Regions from separate parts of the Brucella intermedia LMG 3301 genome, predicted to be linked through region 1. Evidence: riboswitches for the same ligand, from Rfam matches in the RefSeq annotation. Region 1 holds a riboswitch; each other region holds the start of a gene.

Region 1 (4,824 bases):
CAGAATACCGCCATCGACCCCGAGATCACCGAACTCATTGATGATCAATGCAATGCGTTTTCCGTTGGCGTTTTCCAGCAGGTTGCGGATCATCGTCGTTTTGCCCGACCCAAGAAAACCCGTGATAACAGTTGCGGGAATTTTCTGTCCCTGCATTGATTTATCCCTTCATCTTCAGCGGCAACCCTGCCGCTATCAAATAAACTTCATCCGCAACCGCGGCCACTGCCTGATGCAGAAAGCCTGCGTGGTCGCGAAATTCCCGTGCCATGCGATTTTCCGGCACGATTCCAAACCCAACTTCGTTCGAAACAAAAACCACAGACCCCGCGAGGTTAGGCAGCATGGCGACAAGTCCTGCCGTCTCTGCCGCTATGTCGCGCTCGGCCATCATCAGATTGGTCAGCCACAGGGTCAGGCAATCGACCAGCACGAACCGGTCTACGGCAACATGCAGCGTGAGTGCACTGACGAGATCGAGCGGCTCTTCTACTGTCTGCCAGTCGGATCCACGTCGGTCCCGATGAATGGCAATGCGGTTTTCCATTTCGTCGTCGAAGGCGCGCCCTGTTGCAAGATAGAGCGGCTGCAGCCCCGAGGACTGCGCCATTTTCTCGGCATAGGACGACTTACCCGAACGGGCTCCGCCAAGGACCAGAACCGATTTTCCCGGCGAAGCCATTTTCGTCAGCCCTCAATCTCGGACGATGCATAATGCTGGATGAACCCGCCGAGCGCGAGGCCGATCACCGCCCACATGAACAAGTTGGTCGCCAGCGAGGCGACCGCATATTGCGACGCAAGCAGCGCGGGAACGGGAGACGAGATATCTTCCGGATGCGGTGCTCCATAGAGCTGTGGCGCAGCGATCAGAACCAGCCCCAGGATTTTCGCCCAAATTTCCTGACGCAACACGACGAGATATATACCGAGACCGCTCAGCACCACGGCAGCAATCCACCAGAGCTGCCGCTCTGCCAGATCGGCCGCAGGCATTGCCGGCAACTCCGGCGAGAGCCCCAACGCAGGCAGAAATGCCACCGCGAAGAAGCCTGCAACGCCCCAATAAATGCCATTCTGCACGGTAATACGACGTCCGAGCAGCAACGCCACGCCGCCAAGCAGCAGGGCAAAGCCAGCCCCCGCAACAAGATTGGCAAGGATCGTGTTACCCAATCGTCCGAACGGCAGTTCGGCACCTTCCTCTTCGGCATCTAAGGTAACAGCGCCATGATCATGCGGTGCGGCCTCGCCGTGGCTATGGCCACCACCAGTTCCTTCGAAAGTTTCAGCCTGCAGGATCAAAGGCACTGTTTTCAGATACATGGCAGGCGTAACCAGCAACCCGGCCAGAAGACCGGCGGCGAGCGTCGCCAGCAAATAACGGATCAACATTTCTGTCCCCAATAGCAATTCCGCGCTGATGGCCGTCCACCATCAAGCTTTGCTCAACTTCAATTCTGACAGCTATTCGACTGCTCAGTGGCAGGGAAAACCATAGGAATGGCGCGTATCGTGTGCCGAATCGTGCAGCGTATCGGAATGGGCAAGCCCTACGCCGTAAATCAGGAACGCGCCAAGAAGCAGCGAAACAACAGCCGTGCCCAGACGGGCAGCGAGCGGCATTGCGAGTGTGCTGGAAACAGAATTCTGAGTACGTGCAGCCATGACAACCTCCGTGCAGGCAGCAGGGAAAAACCTCCCATGGGGTGCGGGCTCAATGCCTCACGCAACAGGCAGGTCTCCTGGCTCACGGGTCGCGGGGATTGAAGCTACCTTCCCAGAGGCCTTTTGCCTCCAGTGGTTACCGGTTATCCGGTTTGCCTCATCCCTCTCCGCTCTACAGTCGCGGGGTCGGCTGCGATAAAGACGCCCGGATTGGGTCCGTCCGTCGCATTCCCTTTTTGGTATCGCCGGGTTTCGTCCCGACAAAAACCTATTGCATGGTTTGATATTAGGCTTTCGCCCCACCGGCGTCAATCGCGGCAGAATATCTGCAATCTCATTTCAAATTAAACAACGCGTCGATATTGAGACATTCTTCCAGTCCTTCGGCCAGCTCATTCAATGCATCTTCGACGCCGACGCGATAGTTTACCGAACTGCTTCGCACACCAAGCCTCTCCAGAAATTTTCGCCGAAATTCGTCCGCATTGAAAACACCATGGAGATAGGTTCCCATAATCCGGCCATCCAGCGATATCGCGCCATCGTGATGCTCAGCTAACCGGGCGAAAGGCCGCGCCATATCCGGTCCGGTCGTGCGACCGATATGGATTTCGTAGCCCTCCAGCGGTACATTGTGCAGACAAGAAGTCGCTTGCACATTGCGGACCACTTTTTCAGGCGCCATCACCGTTTCTATATCGAGAAATCCGAGGCCATCGATGTCGCGCACATGCCCTTCGATACCAGCAGGATCGCTGATGTGGCGACCAAGCATCTGAAATCCACCACAGATACCCAGCACGTGACCACCCCGTCTCACATGGGCGGACAACTGCCGATCCCAGCCATTGTCCCGAAGCGCCATCAGATCAGCTATCGTAGACTTGGTTCCGGGCAGAATGACGAGACCCGCATTGGCGGGAATACTCGAACCGAGCGGCACCATGACCACTTCCACATCCGGCTCAGCTTTCAGCGGATCGAGGTCATCGAAATTCGCGATGCGCGGCAACATCGGCACCGCGACCACAAGCGCCTTCTTGTGCCCGGCCACAGCACGTTCAAGAACAACCGAGTCCTCGGCAGGCAATCGCGACACTGCTTTCAGCCAAGGCACCAGCCCAAATGAACGCCAGCCGGTAAACCTGGTAATCGCGGCCAGCCCGTCATCAAAAAGCGAAATATCGCCCCGGAACTTGTTTATCAGGAACCCGCGAACCATCGCGCGATCCTGTTCGGAAAGAATGGTGTGCGTCCCTACAAGAGAAGCGATCACTCCGCCCCTGTCTATATCGCCGACGAGAACGACCGGAACATCGGCCTGCGTAGCGAATCCCATATTGGCGATATCACCAGCACGCAGATTGATCTCGGCAGGTGATCCAGCCCCCTCCACCAGCACAAGGTCTGCGCCTTCGCTGACATGAGCGAATGATTCCATGACCGCTGCCATGAGCTGCGGTTTCAATTCCTGATAATAGCGCCCGCGCGCCTCGCCTCGCACCTGCCCCTGTACGACGACCTGGCTGCCCATGTCGGTCTGCGGCTTCAGGAGCACCGGGTTCATATGGACGGACGACGGTACTCCGCAAGCCAGAGCCTGCAGCCACTGCGCCCTGCCGATTTCTCCGCCATCATCGCTGACTGCCGCATTGTTGGACATGTTCTGCGGCTTGAACGGTCTGACTTTGAGACCGCGATTGCGTGCAACGCGGCATAATCCGGCAACAAGAACACTTTTGCCGACGTCCGAACCCGTACCTTGAAACATGATTGCGCGTGCCATGGAAAGGTGCGTAGCTTAAACTCGAGGCGCTGGCAACGGCATGCCGTTCGGCCACCTTCTATGCAAAAATGCGCATCAGTTTATTACAAATGTGAGCAACATTATTCCAATGGAGCGTTGGCAGCCTCACCCGGTTATGATCTAGTTCGGCGGAGGGGTACGGTGCTACAGGGAGGAAACCATGGATGCTGCCGACCAGAATCAGTTCGAACTGAACGAAGATCAGCTTGCCATTCAGGATATGGCGCGAGCCTTCGCCAGTGATCGTGTCGCGCCGCATGCATTGCAGTGGGATCGTGACAAGCATTTCCCCGTCGATATATTGCAAGAGACGGGACCGCTCGGCATGGGCGGCATTTATGTGCGTGAAGATGTAGGTGGCTCGGCGTTGAAACGGCTCGACGCGGTGCTCATTTTCGAAGCGCTGGCAACCGCATGTCCTTCATTCTCGGCCTTCGTCTCCATCCACAACATGGCCGCATGGATGATCGACACTTTCGGAAACGAAGAACAGCGGCAACGCTTTCTGCCGAAGCTCACGTCGATGGAATCGCTTGCGAGCTATTGCCTGACAGAGCCCGGATCAGGTTCGGATGCTGCAGCGCTCAGAACACGCGCCACGCGCGATGGTGACCATTATATTCTCAACGGCTCCAAGCAGTTCATTTCTGGTGCTGGCGCAACAGATATCTATGTGACAATGGTGCGTACCGGCGAGGACGGTCCCAAGGGAATTTCCACCATCGTTGTGCCAAAAGATGCACCCGGCCTTTCTTTCGGCGCCAATGAATTCAAGATGGGTTGGAATGCGCAGCCGACGAGAACCGTCATTTTCGATAATTGCCGCGTTCCGGTTGAAAATCTTCTAGGTGAGGAAGGAACCGGTTTCCGCATCGCAATGGCAGGGCTTGATGGGGGGCGGCTCAACATCGCTGCCTGCTCGCTCGGTGGCGCACAGTCAGCGCTCGACAAGTCGCTGGAACATTGCAGCCAGCGCAAGGCATTCGGCCAGACGATTGACCGATTTCAGGCGCTGCAATTCCGTCTGGCCGACATGGAAACCGAACTCTCGGCCTCGCGTCTTCTTCTCTATGCCGCAGCCAGCAAGCTTGATCGTAAAACCCATGACGCAGGAAAATGGTCCGCGATGGCCAAACGCTTCGTCACGGACACGGGGTTTGATGTAGCAAACGAAGCGCTCCAGCTTTTCGGCGGCTACGGCTATCTTCATGAATACGGGATCGAAAAGCTTGTCCGTGATTTGCGCGTGCACCAGATTCTCGAAGGCACGAACGAAATCATGCGCGTCATCATTGCACGCCAGATGATCGGGCGCTGACTGAATTAATAATCGCCAAGGGAGGAGTTCA
Region 2 (4,824 bases), on a different contig from region 1:
CGCAGGCAACAGCCTGCCGTGCCGAACCCCGACCACCATTCGGGCGGCATGGGGAATGACAAGCCCGATGAACCCGACAGAGCCGACGATGGAAACCATGACCGCCGTCATCATGGCGCTGACGCCGATCAGCACCGCATAGACGCGCCGGACCGGTATGCCGAGCGAAGCTGCGGATTCCGTTCCGAAGGTAAAGGCATCCAGCGCCCGTGAATGCCACAGGCAGATGGCAAGGCCCACCAGACAGGCAGGCAGGGCAAGGATGACGTCCGGCCAGCGGACGCCTGAAAGATTGCCCAAAAGCCAGAACATGATGCCGCGTGCCTGTTCTGCATTTGCAGCCTTGGTGACGATGAATGATGTCAGCGCATTGAAAAGCTGTGAACCGGCAATGCCGGCGAGGATGATCGCGCTGCTGCCCCGCCCTGCCCGCAGCGCCAGCAAGGACACAAGGCAGAAGGCAACGATGGCTCCGATGAAAGCGCCCAGCGAAAGCGATAGCACACCAGCGCCGATGCCGAGAATGGCGACGCCGACAGCCCCGGTCGAAGCACCCGCAGAAATTCCAAGAATGTAAGGATCGGCAAGTGAATTTCGCAGCAGCGATTGCAGGATGACGCCGGATATTGCCAGCGACGCGCCGCAACATGCGGCGATGACGGCACGGCTGAGGCGATAACTCCAGACGATGCCCTCATCGATGGGTTCGAGCGCATATCCGGCGTTCCACACCCGGTTGGCCACAGTCTTGGCAACCACGTCGAGCGGTATCGCCGTTTCGCCTATCGCAGCCCCAAGCCAAAGGGCGACGAGAAGCAGGACAAGGGAAAAGACCAGGAAAGACACGCCGGAGCGTGCCCTTCCCTTGCGTTTCAAGCCTGTTGCTGTTGCCCGCGCCGTCACTTGTCGAGGTCCGAGGCGGCGATATCGGCGGCAAGCGTTTCGATGCCCTCGATCACGCGAAGCGATGTGCTCATCGATTGCGCATCCATGTCGAAGACATGCTTGTCCTTCACCGCAGGCATCAGCTTCGTGACAGCATCATTGTCGAGGAACTGGCGCTTGACGGCAATGTCATCAGCCGGATAGCGGCGGCGATCCAGCTTTGCGGCAACGATCATCGACGGGCTCGATTTCGCGATCGTCTCCCATCCGACTGTCGGCCATTCTTCCTCGCTGTCGATCACATTCCTGATGCCGAGCGCCGAAAGAATATAGGCGGGCGCACCGAACTTGCCCGCCACATAGGGGTCAGCGTCAACCTGTGTGCTGGAGAACCAGACGACTGCAGAAAGATTTTCGCCTTTGGACGAAATTTTCTCACGCGCCGCTGCTTCGCGGGCCTTCAAGTCGGCGACGAGTTTCTCGCCACGGTCCTGCACGTTGAAGATTTCCGCCAGTTCGGTGATTTCCTGATAGACGATATCCATCTTGAACGCTGCCGTGCGAACGCCGTCGCCGCCACCGGAATTATCCTTGCCGACGCAATCGGATGGCGACGTGTAGGCCGGAATGCCAAGCTCCTCGAATTGTTCCCGGCTTTGCCACAATGCCCGTGGGCCCGACATGCCACTGAAAATCAGCCGTCACGATTTCCGGCTTTTCCGCCAGAACGCTTTCAAAGCTGGGATCGTTATCGGCGAGCCGCTTTACCTTGGCGTTGGCCTCCTCGAAACCCTTGAGGACAGGGCCGAACCAGACCGCCGTCCCGACAAGCTTGTCGCCGAGACCGAGGCTATAGAGAATTTTCTGCGCTGCTCTGCCCGACCGCAACGGCGCGGCTTGGCGCCTGCTTGAAGGTGACATCACGGCCGCAGTTTTTCAGCGTCAGCGGATATTGCGTTTCTGCTGCCTGTGCAGCCGGACCGGCTGCCAGAAATGCGACCGCGCAGAGAGCGGCACGAAACGGCATATTGCCTGGAATTTTCATGGGAATCCCCGAAAATGATAAGAGAAACGAGCCCTGTCAGGCGGCGGAAAAAATCCCGCGCGAAAGACGGACAGGCATATCCGGGGACATGTCGAAATCATGCGATGACGATGGAAGGAAGCGTCCTGCGACGCGGAAAACTGTCATAACCGGCTCCTGCTCCGGGCATCCCCGCCCGTGACAATGGACAACACTAGACGGCAGGTCTCCTGGCTCGCGAATATCTGCTGTTCATCTGCCTTCCCGCGTTTCTCCGGCGCAGTGGCATGACGCTTTCAACGTCACGAGGATGAACGGCAATCCGCTTACAGTTGCGGGGGCAGCCACGGTCTCGGCCCCTTTTCGGGTCGTCCTCACCGTGTTCCCTATTAATCCCCTTCGCTCTCGGTCGGGGAACCGTCGTTACACTATTACGTTGGCCCGCTGCCGCCGTCAAGCAGGTCTCGACGGCTATTTCCGGCGCGCGATCTTCAAGCGATTCGAAAGCGTGTCACTTAAATTGCGGCCAAACTATTGTCGCATATGCTGGCCTATTGAATTTGTTTTCGCTAATCTCCATGTAGTTTGCTCCCGCTAGGAAAGCGGGACTTTGGGGAGGTCCGCCGCAGGGCGGCAATATATTCCGTTGGGAGGACATATGCGTAGATTTATTCTGGCCCTGACGTCGGTAGCGGCGTTGGCTATGGCAGGCTCTGCTTCCGCAGAAGACTACAAGGTGCTTGCGCCTGCTGCTCCGGGCGGCGGCTGGGACCAGACAGCGCGCACGATGCAAAGCGCACTTCAGGACGAAAAGATTTCCGGCAGCGTGCAGGTCATCAACGTTCCCGGCGCTGGCGGCACCATCGGCCTTGCGCAGTTCGTGAACCAGAACAAGGGCGATCCGAGCCAGCTGATCGTGGGCGGCTATGTCATGGTCGGCGCGATCCTGACCAACAAATCGCCGGTTACCCTGGAACAGATCACGCCGATTGCCCGCCTTACCGGCGAATATGAAGCCATCGTCGTTCCGGCTTCTTCCGACATCCAGAACATTGGCGACCTTGCCGCGAAGCTCAAGGCCGATCCGGGCTCGGTTTCGTGGGGCGGCGGCTCCGCAGGCGGTACAGACCACATCACCGCAGGCCTTTTTGCCAAGGCCGCAGGCGTCGATCCGACCAAGGTCAACTACATTGCCTTCTCTGGCGGCGGCGAGGCGCTGGCGGCCATTCTCGGCAATCAGGTGACCGTCGGCATTTCCGGCTACGGTGAATTCGAATCGCAGATCAAGGCCGGTACGCTGCGCATCATCGGCATTTCGAGCGACGAGCGCGTGGAAGGCATCGACGCACCGACCTTCAAGGAAGGCGGCGTGGACGTTTCGATCCAGAACTGGCGCATGGTCGGCGCGGCTCCCGGCATCACTGCCGAGCAGGAAGCTGCCATCAATGCCGATATCGAGAAGATGGTGAAGTCGGAATCCTGGCAGAAGGCGCTGAAGGACAAGGGCTGGGCGGATACCTACCTTGCCGGTCCGGCATTCAAGGAGCAACTGGCCAAGGACGTTGCCGCGACTGAAACCATCCTCAAGGAAATCGGTCTCGTCAAATGACAGGATCAGGCCAGCATGAAGAGCGCCGCCCCGAAAGGGCGGCGCCAGACTTCGCCGCACTCGTCATCGCTCTCGTTCTCGCAGCTGTCGCCATCGCCATTGCCTGGTCGACAACCTATGGCAACGATGTGACGAGCTATTCCCCGGTCGGCCCGAAAACCGTGCCCTATGTCGTCGCAGCCGGATTGTTCGGCCTCGCGATCTGGACCGTGTTCGAGGCGCTTCGCGGCGACTTCCCCGAACGTGAGCATCAGGAAATCGCGCCGATGGCGTGGATAATCGGCGGTCTGGCCCTCCAGATGCTGACGATGAAGACTGTCGGCTTTTCCCTGTCCACCGGCCTGCTTTTCGCAGCGACCGCACGCGGCTTCGGCTATCGCAAATTTTGGATCAGCGTTCCCGTGGGCATCGTTTTTGCCTTCGTGATCTGGTTCATCTTTGCACGCGGCCTGCAGCTATCGTTGCCGTCTGGCTGGCTCGAACAATTCGTTTAGAGCATTCCCCGTTTCGGCTGAAACGACGGAAATGCCCTAAGTCCTCGTGATATCGCATTATCCGACGCAAAACCGCTTCGCACTTTGCTGGAAATGCATTCTTGTGTTGTCGCATTATCCTACGCAAAACCGCTTCGCACTTTTGCTGGAAATGCTTTCTTGTTTTGTCGCATTATCCTACGTAAATCGCTTCGCGCATTTGCTGGAAATGCTTTAAAGGCTGAGTGCCCTCATGGATACTGTCGCACTTCTCGCCAACGGACTTCTGGTGGCGCTTGAACCATCGAATCTTCTTTATGCGCTGATTGGCGTAACACTGGGCACCGCCGTCGGCGTGCTGCCCGGCATCGGCCCGGCACTCACCGTCGCGCTGCTCCTGCCCGTTACCTACAAGCTCGACCCGTCAGGCTCCCTCATCATGTTCGCGGGCATCTATTACGGCGGCATGTATGGCGGTTCGACTACGTCGATCCTGCTCAATACGCCGGGCGAGAGCGCATCCATCGTCACCGCGCTGGAGGGCAACAAGATGGCCCGGGCCGGGCGCGGGGGACCAGCGCTGGCGACAGCCGCCATCGGCTCCTTCATCGCGGGCTTGATAGCCACTCTGGCACTCGCCTTCGTCGCGCCGTGGGTCGTGAAATTTGCCCTCTCCTTCGGGCCATCGGAATATTTCGCGCTGATGCTGCTTGCCTTCATGACCGTTTCGGCGGCCTTCGGCGATTCCACGCTGCGCGGCCTGACGTCCCTTTTCATCGGCCTTGCGCTCGGACTGATCGGCATTGACCAGTTGACCGGTCAGGCACGCCTTG
Region 3 (4,824 bases), on a different contig from region 1:
GGCACGGAGCCGATATGGCTCATATCGGAAACGGCAGTCAGGGACCGGATGGAGGTCTCGATGGTCTTGCCGAAATCGGACGAGTCCATTGCTGCTGCAATGTTGAGCGAACCGAGATTGCACGAAATATCCTTGCCGAGATAATCATAGGACAGGTCTTCGCGGAAAACGCTCGCCTCGCTCACCTGAAGGATTTCCGAGCATAGATTGCTCATGGTGATGCGCCCGTCGATCGGGTTGGCGCGGTTCACCGTGTCCTCGAACATGATATAGGGATAACCGGATTCAAACTGGATTTCCGCCAGCACCTGAAAGAACTCGCGGGCATTGATCTTCTTCTTGGCAATGCGTGCATCATCGACCATTTCACGGTATTTTTCGCTGACCGAAATCTCGGTCAGCGGCATGCCGTAAACCCGCTCCACATCATAGGGCGAGAAGAGGTACATATCCTCGTTATTCTTCGCCAGTTCGAAGGTGATGTCCGGAATGACGACGCCGAGCGACAGTGTTTTGATGCGGATTTTCTCGTCGGCATTTTCGCGCTTCGTATCGAGAAACCGCATGATGTCCGGGTGATGCGCATGCAGATAAACCGCGCCCGCGCCCTGCCGTGCGCCAAGCTGGTTGGCGTAGGAAAAGGAATCTTCAAGAAGCTTCATCACCGGAATGATGCCGGATGACTGGTTCTGGATCTGCTTGATGGGTGCCCCCGCCTCGCGAATATTGGTAAGGCTCAGGGCCACTCCCCCGCCCCGCTTCGACAATTGCAAAGCCGAATTGATGGAGCGCCCGATGGACTCCATATTGTCCTCGACCCGCAGCAGAAAACAGGAAACGAGCTCACCGCGCTGCTTCTTGCCTGCATTGAGGAAAGTCGGCGTCGCAGGCTGGTAGCGTCCCGAGATAATCTCCTCCATCAGATCGCGTGCGAGTTGCTCATTGCCACGCGCCAGCGCCAGCGCCACCATGCAGACGCGGTCTTCATAGCGCTCCAGATATCGCTTCCCGTCGAATGTTTTCAGCGTGTAGCTGGTGTAATATTTGAACGCGCCGAGAAATGTCGGGAAGCGAAATTTCTTCGCATAGGCTTCGTCGAAAAGATCGCGCACGAAGTTGAAGGAATACTGATCCAGCACTTCCTGCTCATAATAGCCTTCGCTCACCAGATAATCTAGCTTTTCCCGAAGGTTATGGAAAAAGACCGTGTTCTGGTTCACGTGCTGGAGGAAATATTGGCGCGCCGCCTGCCGGTCGCGGTCAAGCTGGATTTTTCCCTCGTCGTCATAAAGATTCAGCATTGCGTTGAGCGCATGATAATCCAGCCCGTCGGTGGATTTTGACGGTTTGCTGCTGGAGCCCGCCGTTTGCAGTCCATCCTGCACCAAGGGCCGAGCTTCTCGCTCCCGTATCAGGGTTGTGTCTGCCGTGTCCAAAATTGTTCCATCCCGTTTTTGACATTGCCAATGTCCTCGTCGGTTCCCAGAAGCTCGAAGCGGTAGAGGTAGGGAACCCGACATTTGGCGGAGATAATGTTGCCGGCGATACAGAAAGCCTCGCCGAAATTGCTGTTTCCCGCGGCGATCACGCCGCGGATGAAAGAGCGATTGCTCTCGTCGTTGAGAAAGCGGATCACAGCCTTGGGGACAGCGCCCTTGGAACCGCCGCCGCCATATGTGGGCGTGACGAGCACAAAGGGCTCGCGCACCTGCAATCCGCCTGAACCGTCCATCGGGATACGGTTTGACCGCATTCCAAGCCGTTCAACGAACCGGTGCGTATTTTCCGACCGGCTGGAGAAATAGACGATCAGGCTCATGTGACCACAGGCCTCAGGCTAGAGAGCTGATCATATCGGGCCGGAAGCCCGCCCAATGGGATTCGCCTGCCACAACCACCGGCACCTGGCGGTAGCCCATGCCCTTCACGAGATCGAAGGCGTCCGCATCGGCAGAAATATCGATGACTTCATATTCGATGCCCTGACGATCGAGGGCGCGCGTGGTGGCGGTGCACTGGACGCAGGCGGGCTTGCTGTAAACGGTGACGTTCATTTTTTTCTCGCTGGTTAGAGCGCATCCCGAAAAGTGGGAACCCGTTTCGGATGAGATGCGCGACAAGACAAACAGACAGAGCATTTCCAACGGTTCATGAAAAAACAGGGAATGCCCTGGAAGGACGCAAAAAGCCGTTCGCGCATCGCGAAATGCGCGTTGAAAGGCACATGACAGGGGAAAGGCCAGCCGCACCAACAAGCAGCCTGACCGCACAAACTATCCCTGGAAGGGAGGACCGGAACTGAAACTGAATAGACTGAACATGGACTTCACCCCGAAGCTAAATCCCAGCAAAAGTGCAAAGCGGTTTTGCCGGGGAATGCGTAAAAACAAAGCGGGAAGTTCGAGGCAGCAACCGGCAAGGCAAAGCTTGCCATACAAGATTGCGCGCCAACCGGACACCCCGCCCGTGGACGTACTCGTTCAAGGCAGGTCTCCTGGCTCACGGATCAACATTCTGCCCGCCTTCCCAGCCTGAGCCAGTGACGTGATGGACAGAACTCTCCGCTTACAGTTGCGGGGGCAGCTCCGGCATTGTCGCATCCATCATGGATGAAACGCACCGGATTCCCGTCTTAGCTTTCGATCCGACGAATCGAAAGAACCTAGAACACTATATATAGTAGTCGAAGTTAAAAACTCGTCAACGGATAGTTGGTGACAAGGCATGAAAATTAGCGGGGTCGTTCGAGCGCGCCCCTCAATAGCGGGCATTGTCGCTGCCTATTTAGCGGGCGTGATCGGTTTCGGCCTGAATTCCGGCTTGATAGCCTTGAGCGCCATGCGGTCCACCAGAGCGGGAGCTATAAGCTTCAACCACCGCCCCAGCCGCATCTGCCTGGTCATCAACACTTCGCGTTTGCGCGCCTGGACACCCGCCAGCATCAGCCGCACGGCTTCCTCGACCGGCATCATGTCATCCTCGCGCACGCCGCTCGTTCCAAGAGCGGCACCGCTTGCGCCATAGCCTACTTTGCGAATGTCGGTTTTGACGACACCCGGATAGACGATTGTCACGGAAATGCCGCTGGGGGTCAGTTCGGCGCGAAGCGCCTCGCAGAAGCCTGAGAGGGCGAACTTCGTTCCGCTATAGGCCGTACGCCCCGGCACGCCGATGAATCCGGCCACGGATGAGACAGCGACGATCCGCCCCCTGCTGGCAGCGAGATATGGAAGTGCGGCATGGATAGGCCAGACGCTGCCCCAATAGTTCAACTCCATCAGGTCATGCATCCAATCGAGATCATCCGGCTTGATTTCGGCGAAATTGGCATGGGCCGACATGCCCGCATTCACGATCAGCGTATCGATGCGGCCATAGGCGGAAACCGCCTTGTCGATCAGGGCGATGCAGGCAGCGCGATCCTTAACGTCGGTGGGTATCACAAGGGCCGAGCTGCCCAGTTGCCGCAATTCGGCGGCAAGCCTCTCCAGCTTGTCCACATTGCGCGCAGCGAGCACCAGAGCAGCACTGGCACGGTCGCGCTGGGCGATCTGCCGCGCGGTTTCAGCGCCGATACCATCCGATGCTCCCGTTATGATCGTCACGTCCATGCCAGGCCCTCCCCTGCCTATCGATCCGACGACAGGCAAGGTACAGGCAGGGCAATCAGTGCGTCCAGTGGTTTAGACCTTGCGCGATAGAATTGCAGCGAGAGCGAGACCGCCGATCAGCGATATGTGCTCCAGCGCCACCGTCATATCCCGGAAAGCTTCTTCTCCTTCCTTCGCCCAGAACGGGTGGGCAACGGGAATGGTCAGGATCGTAAAGACGGCAAGCGCGCCACAAGCCAGCCAGGTTCCGCGATTGAAGATGATCATCAGCGATCCGCCAATCTGCAAAAGCAGAGTTGCGCTGTTGAACAGCCAGCCCGGATGAAGACCAAAGCTTTCCATTTCCGCAGCATTGGCGCCGAAGTCGAAGAGCTTGGCCAGCCCACTCGACCAGAAAACGAAGGTAAGGACCACCCGCGCCAGCAAAAGGCTGGCACGGGAATCGAGGATGTTGGCGATGAAACGCGGCATCGGTCAGCCCTTTCCGCCCGTGATACGGATAACCTTGAATGCGACTGCCACGGCAATTGCTGGCGCGAGCGCGAATATCACCGACAGCCAGAGCGAGGCATTTGCCGCGCCCTCCACACCTCCCGGCACGGCAATACCGGCAAAATTGGCAACCATCCCCGCGCACGCCGTTCCGAAGGCTATGGCGAAGAGCTGTACGGTCGTCATTCCACCCGCTGCGAGATCCTGCTCGGTCAGGGGAGCGCTCTGATAGACGCGGGTAACGAGGCTGGGCCAGGCAAGGCCAATCCCGAAACCGATCAGGATGAGCCCAAGGCAGACGGGCGCGAGCAGCGACCAGTTGCCGTTGCCATGGATCGGGAGAAATATGGCGAGCAGGACAAGACCGGCAAGCGCGAGAACGGGTCCGGCAACGACAAGCCTGTCGCCCCCCTTCTCCTGCCATCTGGAACTGAGGAAGGATGCCACCGTCCAGCCGATTGCCATAAGTGCCGCCAGATATCCTGCCCAGAGCGGAGACTGGCCATGCAGGTGCTGCAGCAGATAAGGCACGTATATTTCGGGCTGCATGCTGAGCATCAGAAGCGCGATCGTAAGGTAAAGAGCGCCGAGCGGTGTCGACAGGCTGAACGAGCGGCGCGGCAGGAGACGTGCCTTGGCGTCGCGGTCCACGACTGCGATGATGGCGATCATGAATATCGCAGCACCCAGACCGACGATCTTCCATAGCGTTTCCTCTGAC

What was found. Region 1 has a riboswitch for cobalamin ahead of OINT_RS07170 (CbtB domain-containing protein). Riboswitches for the same ligand answer to the same signal wherever they lie in the genome.
Region 2: linked by a shared signal. The riboswitch ahead of OINT_RS17240 (ABC transporter substrate-binding protein) and the one ahead of OINT_RS07170 (CbtB domain-containing protein) in region 1 are both predicted to bind cobalamin.
Region 3: linked by a shared signal. The riboswitch ahead of nrdH (glutaredoxin-like protein NrdH) and the one ahead of OINT_RS07170 (CbtB domain-containing protein) in region 1 are both predicted to bind cobalamin.

The regions. Positions count from the first base shown of each region.
Region 1 covers NZ_ACQA01000001.1:1,492,023-1,496,846, forward strand. The annotation lists gene cobW (cobalamin biosynthesis protein CobW) at 1-156, opposite strand, end outside; gene cobU (bifunctional adenosylcobinamide kinase/adenosylcobinamide-phosphate guanylyltransferase) at 161-682, opposite strand; gene OINT_RS07165 (CbtA family protein) at 688-1,395, opposite strand; gene OINT_RS07170 (CbtB domain-containing protein) at 1,480-1,668, opposite strand; cobalamin riboswitch at 1,719-1,955, opposite strand; gene OINT_RS07175 (cobyric acid synthase) at 2,003-3,454, opposite strand; gene OINT_RS07180 (isobutyryl-CoA dehydrogenase) at 3,636-4,793, shown strand.
Region 2 covers NZ_ACQA01000002.1:1,041,274-1,046,097, forward strand. The annotation lists gene OINT_RS17235 (FecCD family ABC transporter permease) at 1-903, opposite strand, end outside; partial or broken gene OINT_RS17240 (ABC transporter substrate-binding protein) at 900-1,930, opposite strand; cobalamin riboswitch at 2,113-2,346, opposite strand; gene OINT_RS17245 (Bug family tripartite tricarboxylate transporter substrate binding protein) at 2,568-3,518, shown strand; gene OINT_RS17250 (tripartite tricarboxylate transporter TctB family protein) at 3,515-4,012, shown strand; gene OINT_RS17255 (tripartite tricarboxylate transporter permease) at 4,245-4,824, shown strand, end outside.
Region 3 covers NZ_ACQA01000002.1:243,843-248,666, reverse strand. The annotation lists gene nrdE (class 1b ribonucleoside-diphosphate reductase subunit alpha) at 1-1,436, opposite strand, end outside; gene nrdI (class Ib ribonucleoside-diphosphate reductase assembly flavoprotein NrdI) at 1,412-1,819, opposite strand; gene nrdH (glutaredoxin-like protein NrdH) at 1,833-2,054, opposite strand; cobalamin riboswitch at 2,468-2,681, opposite strand; gene OINT_RS13635 (SDR family oxidoreductase) at 2,781-3,611, opposite strand; gene OINT_RS13630 (DoxX family protein) at 3,684-4,082, opposite strand; gene OINT_RS13625 (MFS transporter) at 4,086-4,824, opposite strand, start outside.